3 regions of the Hafnia paralvei genome follow, and region 1 is predicted to be linked to each of the others. Evidence: predicted binding sites of a transcription regulator. Region 1 holds the regulator's gene; each other region holds the start of a gene.
What was found. The regulator CRP, encoded in region 1, controls carbon source genes, mostly activating them, when cyclic AMP is high. The targets are predictions, from matches to a motif close to ATGTGANNNNNNTCACAT.
Positions count from the first base shown of each region.

Region 2: the regulator CRP is predicted to act here: its motif matches at 2,958-2,975, upstream of ompW (outer membrane protein OmpW).
Region 3: the regulator CRP is predicted to act here: its motif matches at 3,252-3,269, upstream of K9N75_RS07675 (CidA/LrgA family protein).

Region 1 is NZ_CP083737.1:4,347,634-4,354,058, forward strand. Features, by position in the region: gene K9N75_RS20180 (hydrolase) at 1-695, shown strand, start outside; gene K9N75_RS20185 (YheU family protein) at 692-928, shown strand; gene K9N75_RS20190 (DUF4153 domain-containing protein) at 1,036-2,883, shown strand; gene K9N75_RS20195 (phosphoribulokinase) at 2,919-3,788, shown strand; gene K9N75_RS20200 (OsmC family protein) at 3,854-4,261, opposite strand; gene crp (cAMP-activated global transcriptional regulator CRP) at 4,591-5,223, shown strand; gene K9N75_RS20210 (YccS/YhfK family putative transporter) at 5,267-6,425, shown strand, end outside.
Region 2 is NZ_CP083737.1:2,650,939-2,657,363, reverse strand. Features, by position in the region: gene K9N75_RS12600 (MFS transporter) at 1-418, opposite strand, end outside; gene kdgR (DNA-binding transcriptional regulator KdgR) at 641-1,429, shown strand; gene K9N75_RS12590 (YciC family protein) at 1,546-2,298, opposite strand; gene K9N75_RS12585 (YkgJ family cysteine cluster protein) at 2,417-2,833, opposite strand; gene ompW (outer membrane protein OmpW) at 3,121-3,759, shown strand; gene K9N75_RS12575 (BON domain-containing protein) at 3,891-4,205, opposite strand; gene trpA (tryptophan synthase subunit alpha) at 4,392-5,198, opposite strand; gene trpB (tryptophan synthase subunit beta) at 5,198-6,388, opposite strand.
Region 3 is NZ_CP083737.1:1,624,198-1,630,622, forward strand. Features, by position in the region: gene K9N75_RS07660 (NAD-dependent malic enzyme) at 1-801, opposite strand, end outside; gene cdd (cytidine deaminase) at 1,016-1,900, opposite strand; gene K9N75_RS07670 (CidB/LrgB family autolysis modulator) at 2,101-2,793, opposite strand; gene K9N75_RS07675 (CidA/LrgA family protein) at 2,793-3,200, opposite strand; gene K9N75_RS07680 (MFS transporter) at 3,337-4,548, opposite strand; gene K9N75_RS07685 (NAD(P)/FAD-dependent oxidoreductase) at 5,341-6,425, opposite strand, start outside.

The sequences.
Region 1 (6,425 bases):
TTCGCGGGTGCAGCGGTGAGCCCAACAAAATGAACCGTATCTATCATTCCGGTGAAACAGAAGATGCACGATTCTTTCTCAACTGGCTACGCGAAACTCACGGAGCAGTGCCGACCGCAGCCGTCGGCGTTTCGCTCGGCGGCAATATGCTGGCCTACTATTTGGGTCAGGAAGGTGCCAACGCCACGCTGGATGCAGCCGTGGTTGTTTCAGCCCCACTGATGCTTGAGCCTTGCTCATATCGGTTAGAACAGGGCTTTTCACGCGTCTACCAAAACTATCTCCTTGGGCAACTCAAGCAAAATGCTCAGCGCAAATTAGAGCGTTACCCAAATACATTACCACTCGATCTAAAAGCGCTAAAAAACCTGAAACGCATTCGCGATTTTGACGACGTCATCACCTCTCGCATTCACGGCTTTGATAACGCAACCGACTATTATCGCCGCTGTAGTGCGTTACCTTTACTCCCTAGAATAACCGTGCCGCTGTTGATCATTCATGCCAAAGACGATCCGTTTATGACACCAGAAGTGATCCCTCGTCCTGAAGATTTACCGTCTAATATTGAATATCAGCTTACCGAATTTGGTGGACACGTTGGCTTCATCAGCGGCAGTTTTAAAAAGCCTCAGATGTGGCTCGAGCAACGTATCCCTGCTTGGTTAGCCCCACATTTGGAGAAAGCACAGTGATTATTCCTTGGGAGAATTTAGCAACGGATACGTTGGATAGCCTGATCGAATCTTTTGTGCTGCGAGAAGGCACTGATTACGGTGTCCACGAGAAATCGCTGACGCAAAAAGTTGAAGATGTCCGCCGCCAGCTAAAGAATGGCGAAGCTGTTTTGGTGTGGTCAGAGCTGCATGAAACGGTCAATATCATGCCGAAAGGGCAGTTCCGTGATACCCCAGAAGAGTATGAGTAGGCTTCCGCTATAAGCCTTAGTAAAACCAATAATAAGTATAGGCATCCAAACGTTATGCTTAATTTGTGGTCAAAAAACCTCACTTTACGCAATAAGGAGAATCATGGATGTCTCTACTCGCAGCACATCATAGCAAGACCCAAGTCTCGCCCTCTGACCTACCGCTCAAAACGCGCATCGTCATTGTTTTAGTCTGTCTCATTCAAGGATGTTTGCTTTATTTATGTAACCACTTCAGCGATCGCGAGTGGATGATCCCCCATAGTTCAGCGCTGCTTTACACACAAGTTTTATCGGGCTCTCTGCCCCTGATCTTCGTGCTGTCTGTGAATACTCTACGAGACAAAATATTGTGGAAAGCCCTGCTGGCCTATACCGCCATATTCGTGGCAATGACAGCTTGGATAAAATGGAATGATGTAGGAGTAAGAGATTACGGCAGTCTATTCGGAACGTTTTATCTCGCGTTATTCCTTATGGTGTTTGTTACCCTTCCATGGTTACAGGCACGAATAAATAATCCTAGCTCTTCCATCGACTACTCTGAACTGCACGGTAATATATGGAAAAACACCATTACCGCCGTGCTAACCTTGCTGATTTCGGGTTTGATGTGGGGGATCTTGTCGCTGGGAGCGGGTCTATTCAAACTGATTGGCATTGATTTCTTTTATGAGCTCTTTTTCAGACATGAAATATTCATGTACCTTGCTAACGGTCTGATTGTTGCCATTGGCGTTCTCATTAGCCGCACCCATCCAAAATTAATCATTACCGTACGTAACCTTTTATCTCTGATGGTAAAAGGCCTACTACCTCTGCTATCGTTTTTCGCTCTGATTTTTATCTTCAGCCTCCCGTTTACCGGTATCGATGCGCTAACCGATAAATGGTCGTCTGCAACCACATTGCTAACCACCATGTCTCTACTGTTAGCCCTGCTGGTCAATGCGATATATTTGAGTTCCGATGGCATAGATAAAAAACCGTATCCAAATTTAATCCGCTATATCATCAACGGTTCCCTGCTTGTTTTGCCGATCTACGCGATACTGTCCACCTATTATTTGGGCCAGCGCATCGTACAATATGGCTGGACTCCCGATCGACTCAGGGCTTCAGTCGTTGTCGGCCTCTCTCTTTGCTTAACCCTTGCCTATGCAAGCGCCGTGGTTCGCAAAAATAACATCTGGCTGCACTCGCTTGGCAGCATCAACAAAAAAATAATGTGGCTAATCGCAGTGATTGTGGTTCTGTGCAACTCTCCGATCATCGATCCTTATCGCATTAGCGTGAACGACCAAATGAATCGATATTCCACAGGAAAGGTATCTCCTGATGATTTAGATCTCATCATGCTACGTTTTGACAGCGGCCGCAGAGGCAACGATGCGCTACAGGCGCTACGGTCTGATATCAAATTTGTCAGCGCTCCACGGCGTAAACTCAAGCTGGAGAAAACGCTATTACAAACCACTCGCTGGGGATCCTATGGCGATGATGATAAAAGACCCTATGCGGCGTTTACACCAGGAATAGCACGCAAGAACATTCAGCTGGCGGTCGGAACACCTTCACCAGAATCAACGTGGTGGGAATCTTTGCCAAACGATCTCGGCCGAGGAAATGACATTGGCGATTGCTATTTAATCGCTAACGCTTGTGTTGTCACAACGTTAGATCTGAATAATGATGGGAATAAAGAGCATGTACTGTGCAATTTCAGCGATCCCAAAGAGCCTTTCTGCCAAGTTTATACTTATAAGAAACAGGGTTGGGTCATTGCTGCTCATATCCGCTTTAACGATAGAGATACTTTGGACAACAACACACTGGATGCCGCTAAGATTAAAGACATCATTCTCGGCGGTCAGTTAAAAGCCGTGCCAAAAGAGTGGAGCGATATCCAAATTCAGGATACAACCATAGATGTAAGTTATTACGATTTACGATAAACCGTAGCCCCCCAACCACCGGAGCCGTGTTAATTATGTCAGCGAAACACCCGATCATTGCCGTGACCGGCTCCAGTGGAGCCGGCACTACCACCACCAGCGTAGCCTTCCGCAAGATCTTTCAACAGTTCCATCTGAAAGCCGCTGAGTTGGAAGGCGATAGTTTCCACCGGTATACCCGCCCAGAAATGGACGCTGCAATCCGAAAAGCCCGCGAGCAAGGGCGTCATATCAGCTATTTCGGCCCCGAGGCCAATGACTTCTCTTTTCTCGAACAAAGCTTTATCGAATATGGTCAGCATGGTCGTGGGCGCTCGCGTAAATATCTGCATACCTACGATGAAGCCGTTCCCTACAATCAGGTTCCCGGCACATTCACGCCGTGGGAACCGTTGCCAGAGCCGACAGATGTTTTATTCTATGAGGGATTACACGGCGGAGTCGTCACGCAGCAACACAATGTGGCTCAGCATGTCGATTTACTGGTCGGCGTAGTGCCCATCGTTAACCTTGAGTGGATTCAAAAACTGGTGCGCGATACCGGTGAGCGCGGCCATTCACGCGAAGCCGTGATGGATTCCGTTGTTCGCTCTATGGAAGATTACATCGGCTACATTACCCCCCAGTTTTCCCGCACGCATATCAACTTCCAGCGCGTACCAACGGTTGATACCTCTAATCCTTTTGCCGCTAAAGCGATCCCTTCGTCAGATGAAAGTTTCGTGGTGATCCATTTTCAAGGGTTAGACAATATTGATTTCCCCTATCTACTCGCGATGCTGCAAGGATCGTTTATCTCGCATATTAATACGTTGGTGGTTCCGGGAGGGAAAATGGGGTTAGCAATGGAACTGATCATGACGCCGTTGGTGCAACGGCTTATCGAAGGGAAGAAAATCGAATAACAACGTGTTACGCAATATCAGGCACCTTGGCACAAAACCACCGGTGCCTGATGAAGTGAATCAAATTACTCCACCACGATAGTTTCAAAACTATGGGTAATGTTAACGGCTTGACCCAACATCAACGCAACAGAGCAGTATTTTTCCGCAGAAAGCGCAACGGCGCGCTCAACGGCTTTATCCGTAAGGCCTTTGCCCGTGACAATAAAATGCAGATTGATATGGGTAAACAAGCGCGGAGCTTCCTCGCGACGTTCAGACGTCAATTTGACTTCACAATCGCGCACGTCCAATCGTCCTTTCTGTAAAATGGAAACTACGTCAATGGCACTGCACCCCCCTGCTGACATCAATACCATTTCCATTGGGCTTGGCGCTTTATCACCAGCGTTTCCGTCCATAAGAATCTGATGTCCTGAAGCCGATTCGCCCAGAAAAGTCATTCCTTCAACCCATTTCACTCGTGCCTGCATGTTTATCGCCCCTTTGGTTAAATTCTGTCATCAGACTACGCTTTCTGTAAAAAACAGGCAATCCGAGGCCTCACTTCTGATGCTGAAGCGAGACAACACGAGACACCTGAACAAAGCTGTGCTACAAACTATGCCGAAATGGATCTTTATGGATTGAAACGGGTATAGATCAATAACTCTAGGAAACAATTACCTTAGCCTATTACTCTATATCTCGATTATGCAGTGCTATAACAAGTTAATAAGCAAAGCCCCGTGCCACAATAAGCACACTGTCTGGATCAGTATCCCGATATTAGGGCCGCGATAACAACAGAGGATAATAGCGAATGGTTCTCGGCAAACCGCAAACAGACCCGACTCTTGAATGGTTCTTGTCTCATTGCCATATCCACAAGTATCCGTCCAAAAGTACCCTGATCCACCAAGGCGAGAAGGCGGAAACCCTGTACTACATCGTTAAGGGATCCGTTGCAGTATTGATTAAAGATGAAGAAGGTAAAGAAATGATCCTTTCCTATCTTAATCAGGGCGACTTCATTGGTGAACTGGGCTTATTTGAGGAAGGACAAGAACGTAGCGCTTGGGTTCGTGCAAAAACAGCCTGTGAAGTTGCTGAAATTTCTTACAAGAAATTCCGCCAACTGATTCAGGTTAACCCAGATATTCTGATGCGCCTTTCTGCTCAGATGGCTAGCCGCTTACAGGTTACCTCTGAAAAGGTGGGCAACCTTGCGTTCTTAGACGTGACTGGCCGTATTGCACAGACGCTGCTGAATCTGGCAAAACAGCCAGATGCCATGACTCATCCAGATGGTATGCAGATCAAGATTACTCGTCAGGAAATCGGCCAGATCGTTGGCTGCTCCCGTGAAACCGTTGGTCGCATTCTGAAGATGCTGGAAGATCAAAATCTGATCTCCGCGCACGGAAAAACCATCGTCGTTTACGGCACTCGCTGATAAATGATGCCCGTGTAGCATCGCTGCACGGGTTTCTTTCATTATGTGGCGGCGGTTTATCTACCACCCGGAAGTCAACTATGCACTGCGTCAAACGCTGGTGCTGTGCCTCCCTGTTTTATTTGGCCTACTGACCGGCAATCTACAGCTTGGTCTAATGTTTTCTTTGGTACCAGCCTGCTGCAACATTGCAGGGCTCGATACTCCTCATAAGCGCTTCATCAAACGATTAATCGTTGGCGGCAGCCTATTCGCGTTTTCCAGTTTCTTGTTACAACAATGCCTGCTATGGCAAATTCCGCTGCCGCTTATCATGCTTGGGCTTGCGTTACTGCTCGGTGTTAACGGTGAGATCAGCCCCCTACACGCTAGGCTTCTTCCCGCAGCACTCGTCGCTTCGATATTTACGCTAAGTATGGCTGGAACAGTTCCCATCTGGCACGGGCCACTGCTGTATATTGTTGGCACCATCTGGTATGGCGCTTTTACTTGGTTCTGGTTTCTCTTATGGAAAGGGCAGCCGATCCGAGAAAATCTCAGCCAGCTCTACACGCAGCTAGGCGACTATATGGACGCCAAATATAGCTTGCTAACTCAGCATATCGATCCAGAAACGGCCTTGCCGCCGCTGCTACAGCGCCAGCAAAAAGTGATGGACTTAATTACCCAGCTCTACCAACAAATGCACATGTTATCTCTGGTGCATAATCCTGAGTACAAACGTCTACTGCGCTATTTTCAAGTTGCATTGGATCTTCAAGAACATATTACCGTTAGCTTATCTCAGCCCGATGAAGTGCAAAGCCTAGTCGCCAAAAGTCAGGCTGAAGCTATTTTGCGCCGCAACGCTCAAGTCATATCAGAGAGGCTCAGAACGGTGGCTGGCGATATTCTGTATCACCGCTACCCCAAACATTTTTCGATGGATAACGAGCTAGCCGCGCTGGAAAAGCTGGCTAATCAGCACCCAGATAACCCCGTTGGAAAGTTTTGCTATTACCATTTTAGCCGTGTAGCTCGATTGCTAGTTCGTCAGCGTCCTCTCTATCAGCGCAATCTGATGTCTACACAGCAACGCCTTCCTTTTTGGCCTGCATTACGCGCCTATCTCTCATTTAAATCCGTAGCGCTACGTAATGCAGCGCGTTTAGGCATTACTCTCGCTGCGGGCAGCAGTTTGGGGATGTTATTCCATCTGCCAA
Region 2 (6,425 bases), 1.7 Mb from region 1:
GCCCAAGGTGACGCTGTGGATAGATGAGTCGCACTAGCGCCACGTTAACACTCATTACGGCAGCGGCACCAAAGCCTTGCAGCACACGAGCAAGCGTCAGTGTCCACAGTGAATCAGACATGGCACATCCCAGTGAGGTAACGCTGAATACCAACAGGCCGGTGAGATACACTTTGCGATAGCCGATGATATCGCCCAGTGACGCGAGCGAAAGCAGAGAAATCGTTATCGCAAGCTGATAGGCATTGACGATCCAGACCGACGTTGCGGCTGAGGCATTCAGATCGCGAGCAATGGTCGGTAAGGCAACGTTGGCAATCGCGCCATCGAGTACCGCCACAGTAATGCCGAGTGCAATGGCTAAAATGGCACCGTAGCGTTGTGGTAAAGGAACACCGTCATTTGGGGTTGATTTCATTGAGTAATGATAATTAGAGGATTATTGGTCAAGATCGCAACTATAACGTTAATTATCAAATGAGACCATCGTCACACACGGCTTTGTTTGTAACAAACCTGCGGATGTGCGGAAACGTTTAAACCGTACTGCAACCTGTTTAACAGGCTGTCTTTCAGAAGCTGTTCCTTTTATAATGAAACATAGGTTCGATTTAATCATCTGATAGGGTAAAGAAATACAATGTCAACAGATATAGATAAACAACCCGATTCGGTCTCTTCTGTACTCAAAGTGTTTGGGATTTTACAGGCGCTCACCGAAGAGCGCGAAATAGGCATCACCGAGCTGTCTCAGCGAGTGATGATGTCTAAAAGTACCGTGTATCGTTTTCTGCAAACCATGAAATCTCTTGGTTATGTATCGCAGGAGAGTGAGTCAGAAAAGTATTCGCTGACGCTGAAGTTATTTGAGTTGGGTGCCCATGCGTTACAAAACGTGGATCTTATTCGCAGTGCGGATATCGAAATGCGCGAGCTTTCACGTTTAACGCGTGAAACGATCCATTTAGGGGCGCTGGATGAAGATGGCATTGTCTACATTCATAAAATCGACTCGATGTACAATCTGCGCATGTATTCGCGCATCGGGCGTCGCAATCCGCTGCACAGCACCGCGATTGGTAAAGTGCTGCTGGCGTGGCGCGATCGCGAAGAAGCAAAAGAAATTATCTCTCAGATTGAATTCAAACGTAGCACGGACAAAACCATTTTGGCGCCGGAAGAGTTGCTGGTTGCCTTAGATATGGTGAAACAACAAGGCTTCGGTGAGGATAACGAAGAGCAGGAAGAGGGGTTGCGCTGCATCGCCGTTCCCGTCTTTGATCGCTTTGGTGTTGTGATTGCAGGACTAAGTATTTCATTCCCGACAATTCGTTTCTCCGAAGATGCTAAACATGAATATGTGACGATGCTGCATACTGCCGCGCGTAACATTTCCGAGCAGATGGGGTATCACGACTATCCGTTCTGATTATTCGTTCTGATTAATAGTTGAATGCCAAACTAATGAAAAACGCCCGATGAAATAAATCCATCGGGCGTTTTTTTATATCAATATTAGTCACAACGCGCTGTCATCAGATTCGATTAAGCACTTTGTTTCACCAGCATGTACAGACGAGATAAATAGATAATGAGCAGCGCAGAAATCAGATTGCTCAGCGCGCCTATAATCACCATGCCAATGGTTGGATGGAGGGCAGAAAGCACACCAACCAGCAGTAACAGCGCCAATTTCGCCGCTAGCCACAGCATAATGGCTGGACTAATCAAACGGACGTTGGCAAATGACAGACGGAAACTGCTACGAATCGACGTGAATATACCCGCTTTCTCTCCAGACATAATCATTGGCGCTAACGCTAGCCCAACGGCTAGCACAATACCCGGTACGATAAATGCGGTAATTCCCAGTTGAACCATTAGGGTGCACAGGAACATCAGTATCAGCAGACGCGGTAACATCGGTGCAGAAGCGCCAATGGCGCGCAACGCACTGATACGCTGTCCCTGCGAAACCAATGGGATCAGTGCCAGCATGCCGCCTAGCAGTAACACATTGCCAATGAGGGCGGAAAAACTGGCCGCGGCAGAGACTTTCAATAACACCATCTGTTGCTCAGGCGTCATTTGTTGCACCATCTCTTGCAGCCCCATACCCGAGGACAGAGTACCATCAGCACCAGCCAGAATACTCAGGTCATCGGCACCTGGAGTAAACGCTTGATTTAATATCACCGAAATAAACGCGGTTAACAGCGCTAACAAGCACAGCGTGCTTAGCTGATGGCGGAAAAAGTTGAAGGTGTCACGGTACAGTGTACGGGCCGTGATTGGCATGCAGGCGCTCCTTGGCAGTGGCAACGATCCCCGTTGGCGTGAAGCAGTATCGGACAACGTCACTGCTTCACGGTATTAGGGCATATCAATATAATGAATGTGCGCCGATTGTACCTTGTTAACCGGGTAAGTGGCACCCCGTTGCGATGCTACTGGCGATTTCTTCTACGTTGTTGGGGGCAAGGGGAGGCAACCCATAGGCTGCCCGAGCACGATCGCAGGCTTCATTGCGTTCACCATATTCCCATGACTGCTCAAATTCACGGCAAGGCGACGGCCTGTTTTCATACATGGCACACATGACTTGCTGGCCGATTTCACCGCGCAGGTTCACACAGCGTGGTTTTTTACTGTTGGTTCCCTGCATACAGCGAAGATACGGATTCACCTGCTCAGTGAGTGATGCGGGCACGCAGCCACCGGCATCATCTGCCTCGGCCCAGTAAAATGAAACACGGAAATAGCCGCAGCATGCGCCGCAGGATATACATGGATTAGGTTGTATCAGCGTTGAAATAGTTGAAGTGTTACTCATCTTGATTTCCCACCACTCCTTATGGCTTCGAACCAAAACAATCGGAATAAAAAAATTACTCTGAGGTTAATCTTAGGTCAACACCCTTCGGTTTGATGCGTGATGAATGTTGATATTTGGTTAAAATTGATCTAAATCAATTTCATTAAAATCATATATTTAATGCATGTTTATTTTATGTCATTTTGTCAAAAACAATGTCATTCATGTGATCTGTGTTAAATCATGAATCATCCTTTTTGGGTATATTCCTGCACGCAGTGATAACCATATAAAGGGAAGGGATGATGAAAAAACTAACACTTGCGCTATGTGTGGCAGCTACGCTGGCACCGTCTTTTGCTATGGCTCATCAGGCTGGTGACTTTATTGTCCGTGCCGGTACCGCAACCGTACGTCCAACGGAAAGCAGTGAAAACGTGATGGGACTGGGTGGGTTCAAGATCGATAACGATACCCAGCTTGGTCTGACTTTCAGCTATCTGATCACCGATAACATTGGGGTTGAACTGTTAGGTGCGACGCCGTTCCAGCATAAAGTGGGCTTGCAGGCGACGGGGGATATTGCTTCCTCTCGTCAGTTGCCACCGACGCTGATGGCTCAGTGGTACTTTGGTAAGGCTGAAGACAAGCTGCGTCCGTATGTGGGTGTGGGTATTAACTACACGAATTTCTATGATGCGAAGTTCAATAACACCGGAAAAAGCTTAGGCTTGCACGATTTGAGCGTAGACAACTCATGGGGTGCAGCGGGTCAGGTTGGTCTGGACTACATGGTTGATAAAGATTGGATGATCAACGCCTCATTGTGGTACATGGATATCGATACCACCATTAAGTTCAGAGATAGCAACAACCAAAAACAAAACATTGATACACACGTAGACCCGTTTGTATTCATGTTTGCCGTGGGTTACCGTTTCTAAATAGAGACGTGTAGCAGGAACAGTAAGAACGGCCAGTGTTACAGACCCTGTAGTTTTAAAGTAACGTTACAGACAAAAGTTACAGACAATAAAAAAGGCGCTTTAGCGCCTTTTTTGATCGTCAGAGCGAATTATTTAATCCGCATATCATTTTCTACCGTACGTACACCTTTCACCGTTTTAGCCACGGCGACGGCACGGTTAGCATCAGCAGAAGACGTCACGAAACCGCTGAGCTGAACGCGGCCTTTAAAGGTTTCAACGCTGATCTCGGTGGATTTGAGAGATTTTTCAGCCAGCAGCGCAGATTTAACTTTGGTTGTTATGACGGTATCGTCGATATAACCGCCGGTTCCTTCCTGTTTCGCTGTTGGTGCGCAACCCGCCAACGCAACAGAAAAAATCGCCGCTGCGCAAAAAGTGGTAATCGCTTTAACCCATTTCATCAATGTCTCTCCTTGCAGTTTATTGTTGGTATGGCAATTCAAAACGTAATCTAATGATTATTCGTTGAACCATCCGTAATCACTATAATCCATTTTTAAAAAATAGGGTTATCAATATGTAAGCTTCACTAATATAAAAAAACCGTGCGGTACGAATACAGCACGGTTGTTGAGCTTACATTTATCTTAGCGGCGCGTAGCCGCTTTCATTCCGCTGACAAAGTCGTGCAGTTTTTTGAGCATAACGTCAGGATGGTGATGGTTTGTCTCAATGATTTTAACAATGGCCGAACCTGAAATTGCACCTGCGGCGCCAGCATCCAGCGCTTCTTTCACCTGCGACGGCTCAGAAATACCAAAGCCTTGTAACGCAGGAGGAGCGCTCAATTCACCCAAGCGTGCCACCAAATGATGCAACGGCAGCTGTGCGCGGGTTTCAGCACCGGTAACACCAGCACGTGAGAGCAGGTAGGTATAGCCGCGCCCCTGCGCTGAGATGCCTTGCAGCAGCGCATCGTCGGCGTTAGGCGGGCAGATAAAGATCGGCGCGATACCGTGGCGCAGTGCAGCCTGACGGAACGGCGTTGACTCTTCCAGCGGAACGTCGGCAACCAATACAGAATCGACCCCAACTTCGGCACAGCGCTGATAAAACTCGTCAATGCCATTGTGGAACACCAAGTTGGCATACATCAGCAGACCGATTGGAATGTGGGGATGTTTTTTGCGGATCTCGGCCAACATTTCAAAGCATACGGTCGGAGTGACGCCCGCGGCAAAAGCGCGCAGCGTAGCGTCTTGAATAGTGGGGCCGTCGGCGAGTGGATCGGAGAAGGGAATACCCAGCTCTAACGCATCGGCACCCGCGTCAATTAAGGTATTAATAATCTCTAAAGAAAGCGCCGGAGTGGGATCGCCTAAGGTCACAAAAGGCACGAAAGCCCCTTCTTTGCGTTCTTTTAATTCGGCAAACAGTTGTTGATAGCGTTCCATCAGATTTCTCCCCGCGCTTTCAAAATATCGTTAACGGTAAAAATGTCTTTATCGCCGCGGCCTGACAGGTTCACCACCAGCAATTGTTCTTTATCGGGATCTTGCTCAATCATTTTCAGCGCGTGGGCGAGAGCATGTGAAGACTCCAGCGCTGGAATGATCCCTTCCTCGCGCGACAGACGTTTGAACGCTTCCAGCGCCTCATCATCGGTGATTGATACGTAATCAGCACGACCGATGCTGTTCAAATAGGCATGTTGTGGACCGACGGAGGGGAAGTCCAGACCCGCAGAGACAGAGTAAGACTCTTCAATTTGGCCTTCCTCAGTCTGCATCATTGGTGATTTCATACCAAAGTAGATGCCCACTTTGCCATGTTTCAACGGTGCGCCGTGCTGTCCCGTCTCGATACCTAAACCGCCAGGTTCGACGCCGATCAGGCGTACCGACTCTTCGACGATAAAGTCAGCAAACATGCCGATGGCGTTAGATCCGCCGCCGACGCAGGCCAAAACGGCATCCGGTAGACGGCCTTCAAAACCAAGGATCTGCTCTTTGGTTTCTTCGCCAATCATGCGTTGGAATTCACGCACAATAGTTGGGTAAGGGTGTGGACCCGCTGCGGTGCCCAGCAAATAGTGCGCTTTGTCGTAACTGCCAGACCAGTCGCGTAGCGCCTCATTACACGCATCTTTTAGCGTGGCTGAGCCACTGTGTACCGGAATAACTTCCGCCCCCATCAGGCGCATACGGAACACGTTAGGCGACTGACGTTCAACGTCTTTCGCACCCATATAGACGCGGCATTTCAGTCCCAGCAACGCACAGGCCAGAGCGGTGGCAACGCCGTGCTGCCCAGCCCCGGTTTCGGCGATAATTTCGGTTTTACCCATTCGCTTGGCCAGCAGCGCCTGCCCTAATACCTGATTGGTTTTATGCGCGCCGCCGTGCAGCAAATCTTCGCGTTTCAGGTATAGCTTGGCTTTAGTGCCTTTGGTTAAGTTACGGCACAGCGTGAGCGCGGTAGGGCGTCCCGCATAGTTTTTTAGCAGATCGATGAACTGAGCTTGAAACTCAGGATCTTTCTGGGCGCTAACAAAAGCTTCTTCCAACTGATTTAATGCGGGCATTAATATTTGGGGAACGTACATTCCACCAAATTCACCGAAATAGGGGTTTAATAAAGTCATTGTTTTTCCCGTCCTGTCCATTCTTCGTATTTGGCAA
Region 3 (6,425 bases), 2.0 Mb from region 1:
AAAACAGCATAGTTCATCGCGATAGCGATTCAGCAACGGCGTAGCGTTTTTCTGAGCGAAATCTTCAAACTGCAACAACACGTTTGGCCAACGACGCTTCACGGCCTGAATGAACTCATCGACGAAAGCGTAATACTCATCACCTGAAATACGCGGGTGACGCCATCCCATATACAGGGGGTCATTTAGACGCTGTGGATTGTTAGTTCCGACATCTAGCACGACAGGTAGCGTGTAGGCAGGGCTAATCCCGCCGCAGGCGGTATAAAGAGACAGCTTACCGATAGGAATCCCCATGCCGCCGATGCCTTGGTCACCCAAGCCGAGAATACGCTCGCCGTCAGTCACAACGATCACTTTAACGTTCTGTTTAGTGGCGTTTTGCAGCATGTCATCAATGCGATCGCGATTTGGATAAGAGATGAACAGGCCGCGCGCACGGCGGTAGATGTCAGAGAAATGCTCACAGGCTTCACCCACCGTTGGGGTGTAGATGATCGGCATCATTTCACTCAGATGCGCGTCAAGCATGCGATAAAACAGGGTTTCGTTGGTATCTTGGATATTGCGCAGATAGATGTGCTTATCGTTATCGGTTTTAAAATCGAGGTACTGACGGTAGGCGCGTTCGGTTTGTTCTTCGATAGTTTCTACAGCTTCAGGTAACAGGCCATGCAGGTTGAAGTTACTCCGTTCTTCTTCACTAAACGCACTGCCTTTGTTCAGCAAGGGAAACTCTAGCAGGATAGGGCCAGCGTAGGGGATGTATAACGGGCGTTTACTTTCGTATTCCAATTCCATGAGTAGCACTCTTATATGTCTATTGGTCGGGCGGTATATTTATCTGAGAGAATAATACGTCATGCCGTCGATCCTAAGAGATACTATAAAGTTGTTCAATGGTTGTTATGAAAAGATGACATAAAGCTGGAGAAGTGAGAACTACGTAACAATTTTTTACAGGATTTCGCGGGAAATAAAGACGCAGAGCCGAATGGCTCTGCGAGCAAGCGGTTTAAATTTGGGTGTGTTCGACCCGAGTACAACCTAACGCGTTTAGCGTTGCTTGGGTGGCATCCCACTGTGAGAACATCGTGCTTTTAGTTTCAACCAATACAGCACGACGGATCTGCAACACATCTTTGCCGGACACGTTCATCAAGATCAGTGCCGCCTGAAGCGGAGGCAAGCTTGGGTTGAACGCGGCATTTTCAGCATAGCGACCGCAGTAAACGTTGCCATCTGCTGCTTCCAGCGCCACGCCGCTATAGGCTTGGCTGTATGGCGCATGGCTGCGGTTTGCCGCATCCAGCGCAGCTTGGGCCAGTACATCATCGCTGGCCAGTGACAGATTGTGATCTTCTTCATCCATCAACAGCGTTTTGATATCCAGATCGCGTGGCCCAAAGGCATCTGGCAGGTAATGCCCTAGCGTCGCTGGCTGGCGACCCGGTAAATGAATCGCTAGCTGAGTGCCGGTATTTAGCTCGTTCATAAACTGGCGGCAGTGGCCGCAAGGCGTGTAGTTGACGGTAATGGACGCCAAGGCTTTTTCGCCGCGTAACCATGCGTGGGTGACTGCGCATTGTTCAGCATGAATAGTCTGCTGCATAGGGGCGCCCAAAAACTCCATATTGGCACCGAAATACAGGTTGCCGCTAACGCCGCGGGCAACTGCACCAACGTAGAATTTAGATATTGGCGCTAATGAGCAGGCCGCGGCTAAAGGTAGCAGGGCAAAAGCGAGTTCGCTGTCGTTCATGCCGGTCGCTTGTTTCAGGGTTTCAACCTGAGAAGCCGTAATGACAGCATGAAAATCGGCGTGATTAAGAATGGGTGAGAGCGCCGCCTGCAAAGCGGCTGGCAGTTGGCTGAATGCCGCGTCATAACGTGCGTGCATGGGGGAGCCTCTTAGTTAGTTACGGGAGAGTATTCTAGGCAAGCGATTGGCTTGTTTATGTGATTTTTATCACTATTTTGATGTAACGGATGTAATGATTATAAAAAATGAGAGATGTATCGCAGGGTTTTTGTGACTTTTGCTTCTTTTTCCACACTCTCACCGCAATGTGAAACGATGAGAGAGCGGAAAACTGTATTTTAGCTAAAGAGATGAATCAGGATGGGGAATAAAAAGGGGGCTAACAGCGAAGTGATTATCCCGCAGATAACCAGAGCTAATGAGCTGAATGCGCCTTCCTGAAAATCCATCTCAGCACAGCGTGCGGTTCCCAATGCGTGTGAGGCCGTCCCCATGGCTAACCCACGTGACGCCTTGGTGCTGATTCTCATCAGGTTTAATAGCATATGACCAAACACGGCGCCCACAATACCAACGAAAATAACGCAAACGGCGCTGATGGCTGGAATGCCACCAATTGATTGGGCGACAGCCATCGCAATCGGTGTAGTGACTGATTTAGGCAATATCGAGGCGGCAATTTGTGGTGTTGCCCCCATCCATAGCGCAATGACGGTGCCGGAAACCATCGCAGTAACACTCCCAATAAAACAGATAGTGATAATGGATTTCCAACGCGCGCGAATCTGGTGAATCTGTTCATAAAGCGGGAATGCTAAAGCCACTACGGCAGGTTGCAACAGGCTATTAAGCGTAGAGCTCCCCGCAAAGTAATGTTCATAGGGAATATTCAATGCTAATAGCAATGGAATAATAATCACCATTGAAACTAGCAAAGGATTTAATAACGGCATGTTGAGCTTTTGCGCGATGCGACGGGCACCGAAAAAAACCAACAGCGTTAGCGGCAATGACCACCAAATATAAGCCATTACTTTTCCTCCTCGCAGCCGTCTGTTGTCTCACCAATGATACGTTCACGATGGACCATATGAGAGCTATAGGCGACGACAACCATAATAACCAACGTGCTGATAAGGCATGACACGACGATAGGACCGAACTGCTTGACGACTACGTCATAATACTGCATCACACCGACGCCGATGGGCACGAACAGCAGCGCCATGTAGCGGATTAAAATGTTACAACCGGGCTTAACCCATTTTGCCGGCATAATCTGCGAGGCTAGGAGGGCGAATAAAATCAGCATGCCAATAATGCTGCCGGGGATGGTGATTGGCAGCAGCGTCGAGATCGCATTACCGGCGAATAAACACAGGTAAATTAATATGAACGCTCTCAAATACTGCCAGCAAACTGAAATTGCTTTTGACATCTGTGAATACCTAAGAAAGAAAACGCATTCATCATACAATTAAATTCAGAAATGTGCTACCGATCACATCATGAAAACAAGTTATCGTAATCATGCCATTTATGAAGGTTTATCTATCGAAGACGTAGCACTGGGATCAACCTTCAATGTGTTGGACAGAGGCACCGGAAAGTCGGTAGCCGTACCAGAAGAAGCCTAATCCCAGCAGCGAAACTGCCACTAGCACATAGAAAAGCGTAGTAGGTGGGGCGAAAGATAACAAAAATCCGCACAGGATTGGGTTCACGGCGCCACCCAAATTCCCCAGATTTTGTACTCCGTAGTAGCTCCCTTTTAAATGCGGAGGGGCAATAAAGTCGATAAACAGATATTCGACGGGGATAACGATCACTTCTCCGAGCGTGAAAATTGCCATTGCAACCATCCACATAGGAATGGAGCGATCGGCCAGTGCGAACCCCACTAAGCCAAAACAGAAAAATAGTGTGCCTGCGGTTAGCCAGCGAAGCAGGTTTTTATTATTCATATTTCGACTGAGCAGGTACTGAAGACAAATCACTACGCTGGCGTTCACCGTCATGACGGAGCCGATCACCTGATAGGCAAACTGTGCGTTGCTGACGGTAATCAGATACTGAGAAAGATAGCCGGTGAATTGACCTGCGACCACGGCTCCCATTGTGCTACCGAGGGTGAAAAAGATTAGACGGCGATCGTGGCTTAGGATCTTAAATGTGGCGCTAAAGTTTAAGCGTTGTTCGGTAAAAACGGTATCGCCGTTATTGGGCGGCAAGCCATAGCCATCAAGACGCAGCCACAGGGTAAGACCCACGAAAAAAGCCAGCATGCCAGAAAGAAAAAAAGGCAGCATGGGGTAATAAGAGGCGGCAAATACGCCGAGCGCAGGGCCTACCGCCCAGCCAACATTGACCAGCGTGTAGTTCATTGAAAAACCACGGATGCGTTCGCTTACCGGAAGCCATTCCGCGAAGCAGGCTTTGATGGCAATGCTAAAAACAGAATAGGCGGCGTGTAGCAAGGCAAGTACGGGTACCATCCACCACACGTTACCCAGCCAAGGCATTATGCAGAATGTCATGGCGAATAGCGCAATGCTAAGGATCATCAGGTGGTGTTTGTTAAATTTATCGACTAAGTATCCACCATAGAAGCTGCTCACAATGCCTATGGCGAGACTGATCCCTAAAATTAATCCAACGCTTTCAGGTTTTAAATGAAAATGCTCGGTCATATAGATAGTGATAAAAGGTAGGGTGATAGCACGACCAATAGTTAATACCAGTGATGATATTAGTAGCAGGGTAATTAATGGCGGAAATCCTTTCAGTCTCATGTATTGATTTCTTATTATGTGTAGTTTTACGAATGATGAAGCCGGTGACGAGCGCTATAATTATGGAGTGTATTAGAAAAATTCTAATCAGCTAGGGTAAACAATAAATTCAGTAAGTTATTTATAATTTGTGGCTTATTTGATGATCAATAACTGTCAAAAACCAGAAAGCATAAAGAAAATACTGCTTCAAAAAGTGATGGTGTAAAAGGTTTCAATGGCAATCCATTACCATTGGTTTTCGATACTAGCTTAAGTTACTTAGATGCGACAAGAAACTGCTGTGACCACTCATTAACTTGATTTTTATAGATGAATTTTATTGTAGGAAAGGGCGCTAAAGCGGTGCTAACAGTGAGGTACACGAGGCAGGGGTATGATTCTGGTTGAGATTTATTGCAGAAATCCAGCATTTCACTTTCATCAATAAGCGGCGTGGGGTCATATCTTGACTCATAATAAAAAGCCTTGGAAATCCATTCGTAATATTCATTGTAATTATAAATTAACTGCATAATATCCTCTCATCAATAATTTGAGTAAAACAAAAAATGCCAACGTGATATTTTGTTTTTAAAATGAGAGTAATGCCAGCGCTATTTTAATGTTTAATAATTACAGATTGTAATTTCCTAATATAAACTGGCCAATAAGAGACGAAATGGATGGCGGATAGTGATAAAAATAATCACTCATCTCATGTGGGGTTATTTAAAGGCTATATTGCTTTTAACTAAAAAATACAAGAGCCTATACGGCTCTTGTATTTGACGAGATAAGAAAGAATTAAACGCCCAACCGATCGCGGATTGTATAATACGCTGCACCAATAGCGGTGAATGGAATCTGTAGATTTCTTCCCCCAAAGAACGGAAGGTGTGGCAGCTTAGCGAAGGCATCGAAACGTTCAGCATCGCCACGCAGGACTTCTGAAATCAGTTTCCCAGCCAAATGTGTACAGGTGACGCCGTGTCCACTATAGCCTTGCATGTAGTAAATATTGTTCTCAAGTCGGCCAAATTGCGGCATGCGTGATAGGGTGAGCAGGAAATTCCCTGTCCAGCGATAGTCGATTTTTACCCCTTTTAGCTGCGGGAATGTTTTCAACAGTTTTGGCACGATCAGATTGTCGATATCATCAGGATCGCGTGCACCATAGACCACACCGCCACCGTATAGCAGACGGTTATCCCCCGTCAGACGGTAATAATCGAGCAGATAGTTACAGTCTTCTACGCAATAGTTCTTAGGCAGTAATGACGCAGCAACCTCTGGTTGTAACGGCTCGGTGGTAACAATCTGCGTTCCGCATGGCATGCTGCGACGCGCTAATTCAGGTTCTACTTTGTTACCTAAATAGGCATTACCTGCGACAATGACGTATTTTGCCTGTACCTGACCTTTTTCGGTGATAACGGTTGCAGGCGTGCCGTGGTTGATCTTTACTACCGCAGACTGTTCAAAGATACGACCGCCCTGTAAGCGAATAGCTTCTGCTTCACCTAGCGCCAGATTTAAAGGGTGAATATGACCACCGCTGTGATCCAATAAGCCACCGACATAGCGGTCGGACGCTATTTCTTCACGCACTCGGTCTGAATCCAACAATTCGAGTTGAGTATTGCCGTAGCGCTCCCAATGGGCCTTCTGCTCGATCAAGGTGTGATATTGCTTGTTATTCAGCGCAACAAAAATACCGCCCGGTTGGTAATCGCAGTCGATCGCGTAGCGCTTGATACGTTGGCGAATAATTTCAGCACCTTCAAACATCATGCTGCCGAGCATTCTGGCCGTATCCATGCCATAGCGTTGCTCGATAACGTCAATATCGCGACTATATGAGTTCACCAGTTGACCGCCGTTGCGGCCGC